2 regions of the Psychrobacillus sp. NPDC058041 genome follow, and region 1 is predicted to be linked to the other one. Evidence: riboswitches for the same ligand, from Rfam matches in the RefSeq annotation. Region 1 holds a riboswitch; the other holds the start of a gene.
What was found. A riboswitch is a leader RNA that binds a small molecule or an ion and turns the genes downstream of it on or off. The one in region 1 is predicted to bind S-adenosylmethionine.
Positions count from the first base shown of each region.

Region 2: linked by a shared signal. The riboswitch ahead of ACFVR1_RS00480 (methionine ABC transporter ATP-binding protein) and the one ahead of ACFVR1_RS05765 (methionine biosynthesis PLP-dependent protein) in region 1 are both predicted to bind S-adenosylmethionine.

Region 1 covers NZ_JBHVRO010000003.1:125,528-133,960, forward strand. Annotated here, with positions in the region: gene ACFVR1_RS05745 (DUF2935 domain-containing protein) at 1-240, shown strand, start outside; partial or broken gene ACFVR1_RS05750 (steroid 3-ketoacyl-CoA thiolase) at 452-618, shown strand; gene ACFVR1_RS05755 (acyl-CoA dehydrogenase family protein) at 631-1,779, shown strand; gene metC (cystathionine beta-lyase) at 2,083-3,264, opposite strand; gene ACFVR1_RS05765 (methionine biosynthesis PLP-dependent protein) at 3,264-4,382, opposite strand; SAM riboswitch class I at 4,538-4,643, opposite strand; gene ACFVR1_RS05770 (hypothetical protein) at 4,829-5,026, opposite strand; gene ACFVR1_RS05775 (TIGR00266 family protein) at 5,664-6,461, opposite strand; gene ACFVR1_RS05780 (aldehyde dehydrogenase family protein) at 6,630-8,108, shown strand; gene ACFVR1_RS05785 (saccharopine dehydrogenase family protein) at 8,124-8,433, shown strand, end outside.
Region 2 covers NZ_JBHVRO010000001.1:105,798-114,230, forward strand. Annotated here, with positions in the region: gene ACFVR1_RS00465 (M20 family metallopeptidase) at 1-1,015, opposite strand, end outside; gene ACFVR1_RS00470 (MetQ/NlpA family ABC transporter substrate-binding protein) at 1,030-1,899, opposite strand; gene ACFVR1_RS00475 (methionine ABC transporter permease) at 1,916-2,578, opposite strand; gene ACFVR1_RS00480 (methionine ABC transporter ATP-binding protein) at 2,568-3,593, opposite strand; SAM riboswitch class I at 3,747-3,854, opposite strand; gene ACFVR1_RS00485 (AzlD domain-containing protein) at 3,954-4,262, opposite strand; gene ACFVR1_RS00490 (AzlC family ABC transporter permease) at 4,267-4,974, opposite strand; gene ACFVR1_RS00495 (TVP38/TMEM64 family protein) at 5,139-5,780, shown strand; gene addB (helicase-exonuclease AddAB subunit AddB) at 6,464-8,433, shown strand, end outside.

The DNA of each region.
Region 1 (8,433 bases):
TGGGAAGATTTCTATTTAAAAGCAGTTGAACTAGCAGGTTTTTTACGTGCGAATGTAGAGAGATTTCCAGCATTAGATAAATTCCATAATGATATTGAATTGGAAATGACGATTTTTAAAGTGTTCTTAAAGGAATTGGAAGAAATGAGAATTAAAAAAGAAGCATTAGGGACCTTTACCCCTCTAATGGCAGATCATATGGCTAGAGAGGAAACGTATTATTTACAAAAGATAAAGTAAAATCCGTTAATAAAAACTATTTGAAATTTAAGAATGCCAAGGTGAATTTTTGTTCATCTTGGCATTTTTTCTTGTTAGGTACTACTCACTTAATAGATTGTAGTGAAAGGATGAGTGAGACAGATGGGCCATCACAACGAACGCGTCCACCTAAAACGGAAATCCGAGGTATTATTTAATTCTTTAAAGTACTATCAACATTAGTTAGAGAGGGGGAGCAATTGCACTTGGTCATCCACTGGGGTGGGTGCAACCGGAACGAAATTATTTGTTACGTTGATGAATAGACTAGAACATATAGGTGGTCGATATGGATTGCTTGCTATATGTGAAGGAATGGGAATGGCGAACACTACTATAATTGAACGAATAGAATAGGAGTGATAGACATTGGGAAGGTATAGATTTGAAACAGATGAGCATGAGATGTTTCGAGATTCGCTTCAGAAATTTCTTCAAAAAGAAGCAGTACCTTATTATCATACATGGGAAAAAGAAAGAATCATTCCTATTTCTTTTTGGAAGAAGCTTGCGGAGATGGGATTCCTTTGTCCTCAAGTAGAAGAGAAATATGGCGGTTTGGGTTTAGATTTTAGTTTCAATGTGATCATTTCTGAGGAATTAGAAAGAGTAGGAACTAGTTTAGTTGGAGTAAGCTTGCACAATGATATTGTTGTACCGTATATTGAATCGTTTTGCTCAAAAGAACAGAAGCAAAGGTGGCTCCCAAGTTGTGTGACTGGCGATATCATTACAGCAATTGCCATGACAGAACCAGGTACCGGTTCTGATTTAGCCAATATTAAAGCGTCCGCTATCCGCGATGGTGATTATTATGTGTTGAATGGCCAAAAGACATTCATTACAAATGGTATTAATGGAAATCTATTTCTCGTTGTCGTAAAAACGGATTCGAGTATAGAACCAAAGCATAAAGGAATTAGTTTAATAATGGTAGAGGAAGGTACACCCGGTTTCACAAAGGGAAGAAAGCTTGCCAAAGTTGGACTCCATGCACAAGACACAGCAGAATTGTATTTTGAAAATTGTCGTGTTCCTGTCTTAAATTTAATAGGCGTAGAGGGCCATGGATTCGGCTATTTAATGGAAAAGCTGCAACAAGAAAGACTAGTTGTTGCCCTTGCAGCGCAAATTGCATCGGAGGATATGCTTGAAACAACAATAGAATATGTAAAATCGCGTAAAGCTTTTGGGAAGTCCATATCAACTTTTCAAAATACACAATTTAAAATAGCGGAAATGGCGACAAAAGTAGAGCTTGGAAAATCATTTCTTGAGTCACTTATTGAAGACCATCTTAATGGGAAAGATGTTGTCACGAAAGTGTCGATGGCAAAATATTGGCTGACAGAAACTGCTCGTGAAGTTTCCATAGAGTGTATGCAATTACATGGTGGATACGGTTATATGGAAGAGTACAAAATCGCCAGGAGATATAGAGATATTCCCGTCGCATCCATATACGCTGGAACAAATGAAATTATGAAAGTAATTATTGCGAAGAACTTAGGATTATAAATAAAATTGATGAATATGGCCTCTTTTCGTTGTCTAATTGACAAAGAGAAGAGGTCTTTTACTATTATTTGTGTAGCATATTACGTTGCAATAAAAGTAAAGGAGAGGGTAACATAATTGGTTGCGATCCATCATTTAACAACTTTTAATGTACAATAATTCCAATCCTATTCACAACTTCTCATAAAAACAGACTCATTCCTCAATATCACCCGCAATACATGACGGATTTTAACCAACTTATCTTCTCCTGTTAATAAATTTCCTTCCTTCATAAAAGAGGTTGCTAGGTAAGTCAATTCGTTAAGTTATCACTTTCTCTTTTTCTGCTATAGTGAATGCTTGCTCGAAGTCTGCAATCAAATCATCTACATTCTCTAATCCGACGGAAAATCGGAGTAGTCCATCGGTAATTCCTCGTTTTTCACGTTCTTCTTTCGGCATAGCCGCATGTGACATTTGGGCAGGGTGAGATAGAATGGATTCAACACCACCAAGACTTACAGCAAAAACAGGAATTTTTACGTTTTCTACAAATACTTTGGCAACTGTCCGATTAGGTAATCGGAATGAAAGAACAGCTCCTGGGTTGCTCGCTTGCTTCACATGAATATCGTAACCAGGATGTGTAGATAAACCGGGATAAAAAACTTCTTCTACTAAGGAGTGTTGCATTAAATAGGTAGCGATTTTCTGTGCAGATTCTGAGGATTTTTCAAATCGTACACCTAAAGTTTTAATTCCTTGAATTAAAGAAAAAGAATCTTGAGCACCTAAAACTGCTCCGAACGAGTTTTGAATGAAGGCTAATCGTTTTCCCAGTTCTTCATCTTTCGTTACAGCAAGCCCTGCGATAATATCACTATGACCTGATAAAAACTTGGTAGCACTATGTAGGACTACATCTACACCAAGATCGAGCGGACGTTGATAAAGTGGAGTCATAAAAGTATTGTCCAAAAAAGTAAGACAATCATTCCTTTTAGCAAGCGCTACAATGCTGGCAATATCTGTGATTCCAAGACAGGGATTCGATGGTGTTTCAATATATAATAATTTTGTATTTGAACGAATAGCATTTGTAACGGATTTTACATCTGTAAAATCTGCAAAAGTATGTTCAATTCCAAAACGAGGCAATACTTCCGTTACAAATCGAAAAGTTCCACCATATACATCTTCTGTAATGACAATATGATCACCTGAAGAGAGAAGCATGAATGCAGAAGAAATTGCTGCAATTCCGGAAGCAAATGCAAATCCGCGAGTTCCGCCTTCTAACTCTGCAATAGTTCGTTCTAAAGCATCTCTTGTTGGATTACTGGAACGGCTATAATCATATGGCCCAAATTCATCAAAATTTCCTTGGTGGAAAGTGGAAGACAAATAAATAGGAACATTGACTGCACCAATTTTTCTCTCTGACCAACCTCTTGTAGAAGTCGTTATTAAACTAGTTTCTAACTGTTCGTTTGGGTAGGTCATTATTCACTCACATCACTTTCTAGTTCATTAAATACTTGTCTCAAGTCTGCGATTAAGTCCTCTACTTCTTCAACACCAACTGAGAAACGTAAAAGGCTATTATCTACACCACGGGCATTGCGCTCTTCTTCCGGTATATCTGCATGCGTTTGAGTAGCGGGATATGTAATGAAACTTTCCACTCCACCAAGACTTTCTGCGAAAACAATTAATTGAAGTTTTTCAAGGAAAGGACCTACCCACTCGCTTTTTTGTAAGCGGAAAGAAAGCATTCCGCCTTTTCCAGGATAGAGTACATTCTTTACTGCAGATTCGTTTTGCAAAAATTCTACTATCTTTTTCGCATTTACATCATGCTGGTTCATTCGTAAATGAAGTGTCTTTAATCCTCTGATTAGTAGCCATGAATCGAATGGGGAAAGCACTGCGCCAGATGCATTATGATTTGCATGTAATTTTTCACTTAATTCTGTCCCTTTTGCTACAACAAGACCAGCAAGCACGTCATTATGACCTCCAATATATTTGGTTCCACTATGAATGACAATATGTGCACCAAGCTCAATAGGGCGTTGTAAGTAAGGAGTTAAAAATGTATTGTCCACAATTAATAGTAATTGATGCTCTTTAGCTAATTCCGCATATTTCTGAATATCGATCTCCTGCATTAAAGGATTTGTCGGTGTTTCAATAAAGATTGCTTTTGTGTTCTCGGTAATAAGTGATTTTACTTCATCTACGGATGAAAACTTTGCATATGTAGTATGAATATTGTAAGAATCTGAGTACTGATTAAATAGTCGGTACGTTCCCCCGTAAAGGTCTTCTGGAGCAATCAATTCGTCACCAGAACGGAAAAGAGATAGTACTAATTGAATTGCAGCCATACCCGAGCTACAGGCAAAACCTGCATCTCCACTTTCTAATTTAGCGATACCTTCTTCTAAAATAGCGCGAGTAGGATTTTTAGTACGTGTATAATCAAATCCTGTCGACTGGCCAAGACCACCATGGATGTAAGCAGTTGACAAGTATATTGGCGGATTAACAGCACCTGTTATCAAATCACTGTGGTTCCCTAATTGAGCTAGTTGGGTTTCTAAACTATTTTTTGACATATAATATTCATCCTCTTCAATTAAAATAAGAAATACGTAGGCCTCTTGGTGGCCCTTTTAAGCTTCACGCAGGAGTAAAGGAGCTGATATTTCTCCAAATAAAAAGAGGATTCTCTAATAAGAAGAGAATCCTCAAAAAAATACTGAAGTTAGTCTTCTTATCTTCAAGACGATGTCCGTCTATTGGAATTAGCACCACACCATTATTGGCTGGTTGCTGAGACATCTTCGGGCCAATCCCTCCGTCTCTCTTGATAAGAAATAAAATATTAAATTTTCTAAATGTTAAATTTAAAATAGTTTATCATGGGATGGATAATAATACAAGGAGATGAAGTAATAAATAGTCAAGGCAGATGGTTGTCCTTTAGTAAGGCTTGAAATGTAAAAAAGGCATGTGCGGTAAATGCGCCGAACATGCCGCAGATTTATTAGTCAACATGTAGCTATTGGAGCATCGGAAGGAAGAATGCAATTGCTCCAAGTACTATAGAAATCCAAGCTAGGAATTTTTGTGGGGAAGTTAAACCAACTAATCCCAAGACTACCGCACCACCACCAAGTATCATAGGATAATAAAAGAACCCCACAACTGCTAATACAATCCCAATCCAGCCAATCCACATACCTAAAGAAGCTTTCATTGCTAACACCTCCTTTCCCATACTTAAGAACAATATTTTCATAGAAAAATGTTCTTCCACTAGTATATGAAGAGGAGGTCGATTCTTTATAAACAATTTGCGGAATAAAGTAGAATAAAAGAGTTTTTTACAGAAAGTATATAAATTTTTAATTTTATGGCCATGAACAACTGGTTCCTTTGCGGAGCAGGCAAGATATGGGCAGATAACCAAAGTTAAAGGGGAGATAGTGACTGCTTAGGGGTACAGCGAAAGTTAAAGGGCATATAACATCAGGATATGGGCAGATATTTTTTGGTGGCAATATCATGCCGTAGAAGCTCCATGTCATCTATCTTACTAAGCAATGATAAATCGTTCCATACATACTAGTTGATTGGAGGGGATGTGGCGACTTCATCGGGATTAGCAGATGTTTTCTGCGCCGAAAGCGAAGCGGCAGGTGCATGAGCAGATGGCTCCGCATTAACGCAAGAAAGGGAAGGAAGGCTAAAGACGCCTCTTCCCTGGGGCAACGCATTCATGACCAACATCCTGTTGGCCTAGGAGAATGAAGCCATGTCCGCGAAAAGCTCCGCCAAAGCGGAAAGCCCGGTTATTCTTAAGAAGTAAATAAAGAATGGCTCATAATAACTATTTATTTTCCTCCTAAAAGATCAAATATTCCACCAGCGATACTTCCTTCATCCTTTGAGCCTCGACCTAGTGTTTGCGGAGCAGCTGCAAAAACACGGCTCGCTAAACGGCTAAATGGTAACGATTGAATCCATACAGTACCTGGTCCACGAAGAGTAGCGAAAAACAAACCTTCTCCTCCAAAAAGAGCAGTTTTCACTCCTTTAACCATTTCGATATTATAATCTACGTCAGAAGTCATCGCTACTAAACAACCAGTGTCTACCCTTAAAACCTCACCAGGCTGAAGTTCTTTTTTATGAATCGTTCCTCCCGCATGAATAAAAGCAAGACCGTCTCCTTCAAGCTTTTGCATGATGAATCCTTCTCCACCAAAAAAACCAGTTCCTAACTTACGTTGAAATTCGATTCCAACAGAAACACCCTTCGCTGCAGCTAAAAAAGCTTCTTTTTGACAAATAATTTTACCGCGATATTCACTTAAATCTATAGGAATTATTTTTCCGGGATATGGAGAGGCAAAGTAAGCATGTTTTTTTCCATTACCTGCATTCGTAAATGTAGTCATAAATAAACTTTCGCCTGTTAACATACGTTTGCCTGCCCCTATTAATTTGCCCATTATTCCATTATCAAATGAACTTGAGCCGTCACCAAAAATGGTTTCCATAGTAATGTCATCTTCCATCATCATTAAGCTACCTGCTTCAGCAACTACAGTTTCTCCTGGGTCTAATTCAATCTCTACAAACTGCATATCATCTCCATATAATTTGAAATCAATTTCATGATTATTCATGTATATTTTCCTCCCTAATTAATATTTATTTAATAATACGAGAAAAGTAATAAAAAGTTTCAAGTTGAAAATTCATATTTTTCAATTTTTTTGAAGGAATTTATCAAATAAATAGAGAATGTATTTAAAATGGAAACGTTTTCACCTATATAGAAAAGAGGTAGGGAAATGAAATTAACTAATTTTATCGATGGTAATTGGCAAGAAGTAGGAGAAGTAGATTACACAGCTGTTGTAAATCCTGCGAATGGTCAACATTTGGCGGAAGTTCGGATGTCAACAAAAAACGACGTAGATCAAGCGGTTGCTGCTGCAGTGAAAGCGCAAAAGAAATGGGCACTAGTACCGGCACCAAAACGGGCAGATTACTTATATGAAATTGGTAGACTGATGAAAGAAAAGAAGGAACACTTAGCGCAAGTGTTAACAAAAGAAATGGGTAAAGTCATTGAAGAAGGCCGTGGAGAGGTGCAAGAAGGAATTGACATGGCATTTTACATGGCAGGAGAAGGACGTCGTTTATTCGGAGAAACAACACCTTCAGAGCTTGCCGATAAATTTGCTATGAGTGTTCGAGCACCTATTGGAGTAGTTGGTTTAATCACTCCTTGGAATTTTCCTGTTGCAATTGCTACATGGAAGTCATTCCCGGCTATAGTTGCAGGAAATACATTCATTTGGAAGCCGGCAACAGAAACACCAATGATGGCATATGAAATGGCGAAAATCTTTCAGGAAGCGGGATTGCCAGCTGGCGTTGCAAACGTTGTATTTGGCTCTGGTTCAGAAGTTGGAACAGCTATGATTGAGCATCCCGACGTAAAAGTTATTTCTTTCACCGGTTCAACAGAAACAGGTCGCAAAGTGGCGGAACTTGGCGGTCGACATTTAAAGAAAGTATCACTCGAAATGGGTGGGAAAAATGCAGTAATTGTAATGGACGATGCAGATTTGTCTCTTGCAGTTGAGGGGATTTTATGGAGTGCGTTTGGAACAGCTGGTCAGCGTTGTACCGCATGTAGTCGTGTAATCGTGCATAAAGATGTAAAGAAAGAGTTAGAGAATTTACTTCTAACTCAAATGGAACAGCTAACAATTGGAGATGGTCTGGACGAATCGGTAAAGATAGGACCTGTAATTAATAAAAACGCATTGGAAAAAATTCATTCTTACACAAAGATTGGACAAGATGAAGGCGCAAAATTACTTGTTGGTGGAGAAATATTAGAGGAAGGGAAGCTTGCAGGAGGGAATTATTATGCTCCAACCCTATTTACAGATGTGACGCCAAAGATGCGAATTGCGCAGGAAGAGATTTTTGGACCTGTAGTTTCACTAATAGAGGTAGGTTCTTTAGAGGAAGCAATAGAGGTAAACAACGGTGTGAAATTCGGACTTTCAAGTTCTATTTTTTCAAGGGACGTAAATAAAATTTTCCGTGCTCAACGGGATTTGGATACAGGAATTGTTTATGTTAACGCAGGTACAACAGGAGCAGAAATTCATTTACCTTTCGGAGGGACGAAAGGAACAGGAAATGGACATCGTGATAGTGGAGTAGCAGCACTTGATGTATATACCGAATGGAAGAGCATTTACGTAGATTTTAGTGGGAAATTGCAACGTGCACAAATAGACACAGAATAATAGGGGGATGACAACATGAAGGTTGCTGTATTAGGAGCAGGATTAATGGGGAAAGAAGCAGCTCGTGATTTAGTATTAAGCCCAAACGTGGAAAAAGTTTTATTATGTGATTTAGATGTGGGACAAGCTAATTTGTTTAAAGAGAGGTTACAAAATTCGAAGGTAGAAGTAATAAGATTAGATGCAAATGATGATGAAAATATACTACAAATAATGCGAAAAGTAGATGTTGTTATAAATGCTTTATTTTATACGTTTAATGAAAAGGTTGCTAGGCTTGCCGTGGAAGCTGGCGTGCATTCCATCGATTTAGGGGGGCATATAG
Region 2 (8,433 bases), on a different contig from region 1:
CAATTTTTATATGTGGATGCGCGGTAGGTACTGCGTAACTAATGTTTCCAGCATCAGTTGATCCTTTTCCTTTTCGTTTTTCAAGATGAACGAATTCTCCGATGGCCTCTAGTTCAGTATGAATTACTTCATCTAATACGGAATTTAATACGAAGTCTTGTACCTCATTTTGAAAACGTTCGATTTTTACAGAAGCTCCCGTTGCTAGGGCTGCTCCGTTTGCGATCGCACGAACCTTTTCTGCGACCTCCTCTGTTTTTTTCCAAGTTTCAGCACGAATGTAGAAGCGAGCAGACGCATAGTCAGGGATAATGTTTGGGGCATCGCCACCATGAGTGATGATACCGTGAATACGAACGTCCGATGGTAATTGTTGACGTAGTGCATTTATTCCATTGAATAGCTGAATGACCGCATCTAATGCGTTTATGCCTTGTTCAGGTGAACCGGATGCATGCGCAGCTTTTCCATAAAAATGAAAATCTAATGGATCTACCGCAAGCGTTTCACTAGTTAAAGAAGTTTTTCCAGCAGGATGAATCATTAAAGCAACATCGATATCTTTCAAATAACCATGCTTCACAAAGCTTCCTTTTGCACTTCCATTAGGTCCACCTTCTTCTGCAGGGGTACCAAGAACGATGACACGTCCACCAGTTTCAGATAGTGTTTCTGCTAATGCAATCGCTGCAGCTACGCTCGTTGTTCCAATAATATTATGACCGCAAGCGTGACCAATACCAGGAAGGGCATCGTATTCGGCTAAATAAGCGATAGAAGGACCTTCCTTGTCACTATCTTTTACCGCAAAGAAAGATGTTTCATGTCCTGCAACTGCGGTAGTTACTTCAAAACCTGCATTTTTAAGTATCTCTACATGTTTTGCACTTGCATAAAATTCTTTGTTTCCAATTTCGGGATTTGCATGGATTTCTTGACTGGTTTGAATGTACAGTTCCCGATTTTGCTCAATTGAATTAGTGATTATATCTCTTTTTTCTATTGCGATACTCATGTTATTTTCCTCCTTTATTTTAATAGTTTTTCAAATGTTTTATTTAATTCTTCTTGCGAAAGAACCACTAGTAAGGAACCGCCTTTTGTATCTTCTGTAACGGCATTTTTAATATCATCTTCTTGATATAATTCCAGAATGCGTTTAAATGCTTTATTATCTTTATCTTTCGCTCGTGCTGCGATTATGTTTACATATGGATACGTGGATTCGTTATCTCCTGATTCTTTAAAGATTGGATCTTCCCCCGGTGAAAAGCCAGCTTGACCTGCAACACCGTTATTAATAATTGCCGCAGTTACATCTGGTAGTACTCGAGGTGTCTGCTGCGCAACCATTGGAATAATATCTAGATTTAATGGATTTTCTGCAATTTTTGAAGGATCTCCGAATAGACCAAAATCATCTGTTAATGTAATAAGTTTAGCTGCTTCTAATAAACGAAGTGCACGTGCTTGGTTAGATGGATCGTCTGGAATTGCAATTTTATCACCTTTTTTAATATCAGAGATATCTTTAATTTTTTCGGAATAAACGCCAAGTGGTGCGAACATAGTAGAACCAATTGGGACGATATCATTACCGCTTTCGTTTACATACTGCGCTAAGAAAGCCATATGTTGAAATGCGTTTAAATCTATATCTCCATTGGCAAGCGCATTGTTTGGTAAAGTGTAATCGGCAAATTCAACTAACTCAATCTCAATGCCCTCTTTAGCTGCTTTTTCTTTCAGAATCGGCCACTGTACGCCATCTGAACCATTTACACCAATTTTCACTTTTACTTTTTCTTTTGTATTTGAATCTCCGCTTTTTTCATTTCCACAAGCCGCAAGTAAAATTGCAGCAATAATTGCTAATAAAAATAAACTAAACTTTTTCATATCAAAACTCCTCTTTCTATCGTCTCATAAATTTTTTAGATAAAGTATTTCCTAGCCATTGTGCGAGTTGCACTAGAACAATTAAAATAATGACAGTTACGAGCATGACACTACCATCAAAGCGTTGGTATCCGTAAGTCATGGCAAGATGTCCTAAACCGCCACCACCAACTGTACCTGCTACGGCAGAAAAATCGATTAAACTAACGCTAATAAATGTAAGTCCTAAAATCAGTGGTCCAAGCGCTTCGGGAATCAATACGGTAAATATGATTCGAATAGGGCTAGCACCCATTGCTTGAGCAGCTTCAATTACCCCTGGTTCAATACTGACTAAATTATTTTCCACGACACGGGCTATCGAAAAACAAGCAACGATTGTCATTGGGAAGATGGCAGCTGCCGTTCCGATTGTTGTACCAATTACTAATCTCGTTAATTGTGAAATGGCAACTAAGAAAATAATAAATGGAATAGGTCGAATAATATTAATTAGAATATTTAACACTTGAAATATGACCTTATTTTCCAAAATATTTTTCTCTCGTGTAACAAAAAGTAATAAACCAATGGCGATTCCAAGAATAGAGCCGAATATCAATGTAGTGATGACCATGACGATAGTTTCCCCGGTTGATTCTAAAATTCGTGGCCAAAATGTTGTCCAATCAACTTTCATGGTGCGCAACCTCCTCAATGTCAACGATTGTTTCTAGGTCACGTAGTGTTTTTTGAATCGCTTCGGAATTACCTTCAAAAGAGATTAGTAAATTCCCAAAAAGCTTTTCTTGTAGTTCTCGAACGGAGCCATAGACGATATTAAAGTGAACTTGATGCTTTTGAGTTACTTGCGACAGTACTGCATCATTTGTAATATCCCCTTTAAAAATAACGCGATATAATTTCTTACCGCCTCTAGAACGCCACTCTTTTAAAATGGTTTCAGAAGGTAAATCTTGTTGAACAGATTGGATAAACCGTTGCGTCGTTAAATGTTGCGGATTGGTGAATACATCAAATACATCTCCAGATTCTATTACTTCGCCATTTTCCATTACTGCTACACGATGGCAAATAGATTGAATGACGTGCATTTCATGTGTAATTAGTAAAACTGTTATGCCAAGATCTTGATTTACCTTTTTTAATAAACGTAATATTTCCGCTGTTGTTTCTGGATCTAATGCTGAAGTAGCTTCATCACATATGAGCACATCTGGAGAGGTGGCCAATGCCCGAGCAATTCCTACCCGTTGCTTTTGTCCTCCAGATAATTGGTCCGGATAATCCTTCGATTTATCGGATAAACCGACAAATTGTAATAGTTCTTCTACTCGCTGATTAATTTCTTGTTTTGATAAACCTCCAAGTTTAAGTGGGTATGCAATATTTCCTGCAACCGTGCGAGAGTTAAATAAATTAAAGTTTTGAAAAATCATTCCGATATTGCGACGTCTTTCTCGTAGCTCTTTGGGAGATAGTGCGTTGACATCAATATTCTGAATCATAACGGTTCCAGTGGATGGACGCTCTAGCATATTGACAAGTCTCAATAAAGTGCTTTTGCCAGCACCACTAAAGCCGATAATGCCAAATATTTCACCTTCGTTCACGGTTAATGAAACATTTCTTACTGCATGCACCTCCCTTTTGCCAAGAAGAAATGTCTTGGAAACATTTTTAAATTCAATCATTTAATAACCTCCTGAAAAGTTAGTTGATTCTTTACAAACAATAAATTACAGCTATCTAACTTTCTGACAGGGGAACGAAAAAGAGCTTCCTTTCTCTTATCTGTTAGCAGATAAGAAAAAGAAAGCTCTTCGAAAAATTGAAAAACAATCTCGTTCTCATCTTCCGAGCATTAACTGCTCGTAGGAATTGGCACAGTGTTCAAAAGTGAATCTGCTGCCGAAACGTCATAGGGCCTGTCCCTCGGTTTCTCTTGATAAGAAAGTGATGTGCTATGTAATTGTTGTAAGAATTGATACCAACATTAAACAATAAAAACAAAAACGTCAAGCATACTTTTAAAATAAAATAATTCCGAATTATTAAAATACTAAACTATATATTGCCAAAACACTGATAGTTCCTAATACTACGACCATGACATTCGCAGAGATAATAGCAAGGGTAAATGCGACAACTGCTCCAATAATTCCGAATACTATATTCCCTTGTTGTACATATAAAATTGCTGGAAAAATTAATGCTCCTAGCACTGCAAATGGAATATTACTTAATACACCCGAGATAACAGGAGGTAATTTTCTTCCTTCTAAAAAAGTCAGTGGAAAAACCCTCGGAATATATGTGACAATAGCCATTCCAAGTAGTGTCCACCAATACCAAGTACCCATTCGTTTAAGCTCCTTCCGGCAAATTAATAATACGTCTTGCATAAATAATTTCAACCAATATAGAAGATGCAAGTGTAGCTACTAAAATAGCCCAACCTGTTGATAATAATTCTGTCCAATAAAAGAATCCATTAATAATGGCAGCGATTAAAGCTAGCATTACTACTTTTCGATTCCCACGCATAGATGGTACTAATAACCCGACAAACATAGCATATAAGGCTATAGACATAGCTGCTTGCAAAAAAGTAGGTAGATTTGCGCCTATGACATGTCCGATAGCTGTGAATAAAACCCAACTACTATAACCAATCAGGGCTACCCCAAATGCAAAAGAAGTACGTACTTTATCCTCTTTTTGAGTAGCTAGCACAGAAAAGGATTCATCAGTTATACCAAAAGCATATATTCCTTTAATCCATCTTTTTTCACTTTGCATCTTTTCATTCAACGCAGCCGTCATTAAGAAGTGACGAATATTAACGACAAACGTATTTAATACAATTAAAATAGGATCAACTCCATTTGAAAAAAGCGTTAATGACATATATTGGGACGCACCAGCGAAAACAAATATACTCATTGCTGTTGCTTCCATAATGGAGAGACCAGTAGTTTTTGCCAATAAACCAAACGTTAATGCTACTGGGAAATAGCCAATTGCAATACTAATTCCTGCTTTTAATCCTTTTAGAAATGAATTATTATTCATAATAAGCTTTAACCCCCTTTTAAAAATAGAATGAACAAATTATACTATATATCAAAAGTTTTATACATACGAAAATTGGGAATATTATAAATATACATAGTTAGTAACCCAATTTCTGTTTCTCCTAGTGGAGGTACTTATTTATTTCGTAGAGGAGAGTAATCATGCCTAGCTGGTTTTCATTTGAAACATTGACTAATTTAACACACGATTACCGAGCACTAGGACCATTGATAGGAATTTTCCTGCCTTTCTTAGAAGCTTTTCTACCATTTTTACCTTTAGTTGTATTTATTGTAGCGAATGTCAATGCATACGGAATGTTATTCGGATTTTTATTATCTTGGGTGGGTTCTGCTGCAGGGGCTTACACAGTTTTTTTAGTCATCCGAAAGTATGGACGTGCTAGAGTTTTAGGCTTTATAACCAGACATGAAAAAATCCAAAAGTTAATATTATGGGTTGAGAGAAATGGTTTTGGACCATTATTTTTACTCATTTGTTTTCCTTTTACTCCATCTGCACTTGTGAATATAGTTGCGGGTTTGTCTAACATAAAAAAGAAAACGTACTTATGGACGGTCACATTAGGTAAAATGATCATGATATTAGTAGTAAGCTTCATTGGATCTGATATAAAAGCACTTGTAACGCAGCCTGTAAGAACAATAATAGTAGTTCTAATTGTTGTTATGTTATGGTTTGTTGGAAAAAGTGTGGAAAAAAGAATAAATAATAACTTGGAAGCGGACTATAAATTAATACGAAATGAGCGACGAAATACAAAGGTGAAAAAATTTGAGTAACTGATAATGTTTCGAATAATTTCCCTCTCTACTGTATGTTTTGTACAATAGAGAGAGGAAATTATTCGTTTTTTTTATAAGCTAATTATATGGAATATCGTCAGGCAAAACTTTTGCTCCTATTGCTTGAAAGAATTAAATAATTCCGCGGATTTCCGTTTCAGGTGGACGCGTTCCGCGGGGGCGCCGCTTACTCGTTCGTTGTAATGTTTCATCTGTCCATACTCATCCCGCTGGAGTCGCCACTTTTTACTCCAATCAATTAAGTAAGCAGTACCTAAGTAAGAGATGCTATTTCATTAAATAAAATTTTGTGTATCGGTTAGAATACTTTACTAATGTTCATAGGATATAAATGACGTTTATCTTACGAAGCAATTAGAAATCGTCCTATACACACGAGTTGATTGAAGCGGAAGGCGGCGACTCCTAGGGGATTAGCAAGTAAATCAAGACACTGGGCGGAGCGTTCAATTGTTCAAAGGCTAAGAGCGCCACATCGTGTGGCAACGGCTTTGTGACCAACGTCGTGTTGGCCCGAATCGGCTTGATGCTTGCCCCCTGAAAAGCGTCCGCTTGCAGCGGAAATCAGGCGGTTTTTCTACTGTTACCCATCTAAAAGGACAGGGCGTCTTTTTGTCCGGTTTTTCTTATCATCTAAAATCAAGGAAGTAGGTGCAAAATTGTCATTAAGAATAGTAAGTGGGCGGTCAGGTTCAGGTAAAACAAAGTTTATGCAACAAGAAATAATCGATACATTACAGGAAACTCCTATTGGAGATCCTATATTTTATATTGTACCCGACCAAATGTCGTTCACTAGTGAGTATACCCTTGCGGCAGATTCTGGACTTGCTGGTTTAATACGAGCACAAGTAACGACATTTAAACGGTTAGCTTGGAGGATACTACAAGAAACAGGGGGCATAGCGAAAGAGGAAATTAGTGGATTCGGTTATCGAATGCTTATCCGAAGTTTGCTTGAAGATAATAAAGATCAATTTAAATTATTTAAACGAGCAGCAACTAAGCGAGGATTTACAGATCAAATCGAAGTACTTTTGAAGGAATTCAATCGCTACTGTTTGGATCATGAAGCTATGTCACATGTGCTAAATGATTTAGAACATGTGCAGGCACCGAAAACATTAATTGATAAATCATCTGATTTAGTTATGATGCTCGATTTGATGGAGCAAAAATTAGGGACGAGTTATATAGACGGAGAAGGGTATTTAACATTACTTGCACAGAAAATTAAAGATTCTTCATTACTTGCAAAAGCAGAGATTTATATAGATGGATTCACTTCATTTACGACAAGAGAGTTGGAAATAATCCAGGAGCTAATGAAGAAAGTAAAACGTTTGACGATTGCTCTACCTATGGAATCCATTGAGAATGCATTTGATGAGCAGTCTTTATTTTATCAACCTGCGTCCACATGTAATAGATTGCTAGAAATTGCAAGCAATGAAAAAGTGGATGTGGAATCGACTGTGCATCAAACAAAGCAGAAGCGTTATGTGTCTAAGGAATTAGCTCATATTGAAGCAAACTTCGATCAGCTTCCTCCTCAAGAAATCCCAACTGAAGGCAATCTTCATATATTAGAAGCTTCAAATAGACGAGCGGAAGTGCATTCAGTAGCAAGGAATGTTCGGGAGTTAATGCAACAAAAAGATGTTCGATTTAAAGAAATGGCTATTTTACATCGAGAAGCTGAAGCATACGAAGGTTTAATCGAAACTATTTTTGCGCAATATGATATTCCTGTGTTTATTAGCCAGAAAAAAACAATGCTTCATCATCCATTAATTGAGTTAAGTCGTTCTGTTTTGGAGATTATCCGGATGGATTGGAAATATGAGCCGGTGTTTCGTGCCATTAAAACGGATTTGTTTTTCCCTGTGAATGCTGCAAAGGGAGATTGGAGAGAACGTGCGGATCGATTAGAAAATTTCGTACTGTCGTTTGGTATTTATGGAGATAGATGGTTTGATGATAGACGTTGGATATATAAAAAGTATCGTGGCCTTGAATTTTATTCGAAAGTTCAAACAGACGAGGAGTTAAGTATTCAAGCGGATATTCATGCAGTTAGAGATTTAGTTGTAAATCCTTTAAAAACATTGGCTGAACAACTAGAAGCGAGTAAGACGGGACTAGAAATTGCGACAGCAATATTTACATTTATCGATAATTTACAAGTTTACGATAAACTACAATTATTAAAGCAATCGGAAGAGGAAGAAGGACAATTATTACTTGCGACCGAACATGAACAAGCATGGAATGAATGGATCAATGTTTTAGACCAATTCGTTTTAATGTTTGGAGAGAAAGAAATGACATTGGAGGAAGCTTCGAAAATTTTAGATGAAGGATATGACCAACTAGAATTTTCTCGCATACCACCGACAGTCGACCAAGTAGTTGTAGCAAATGTAGATATCGCAAGAATTACGAATATAAAAGCTATTTTTGTTTTAGGTGTAAATGATGGTGTTTTTCCAAAAAGAATGGATCATGAGGGATTATTGTCGGACACAGAACGTGAATGGTTCACCCAAATTGGATTTGAGCTTGCTCCGACATCTAAAATGCGATTACTCGATGAAAACTATTTGGTCTATAAAGCATTTACTGCTTC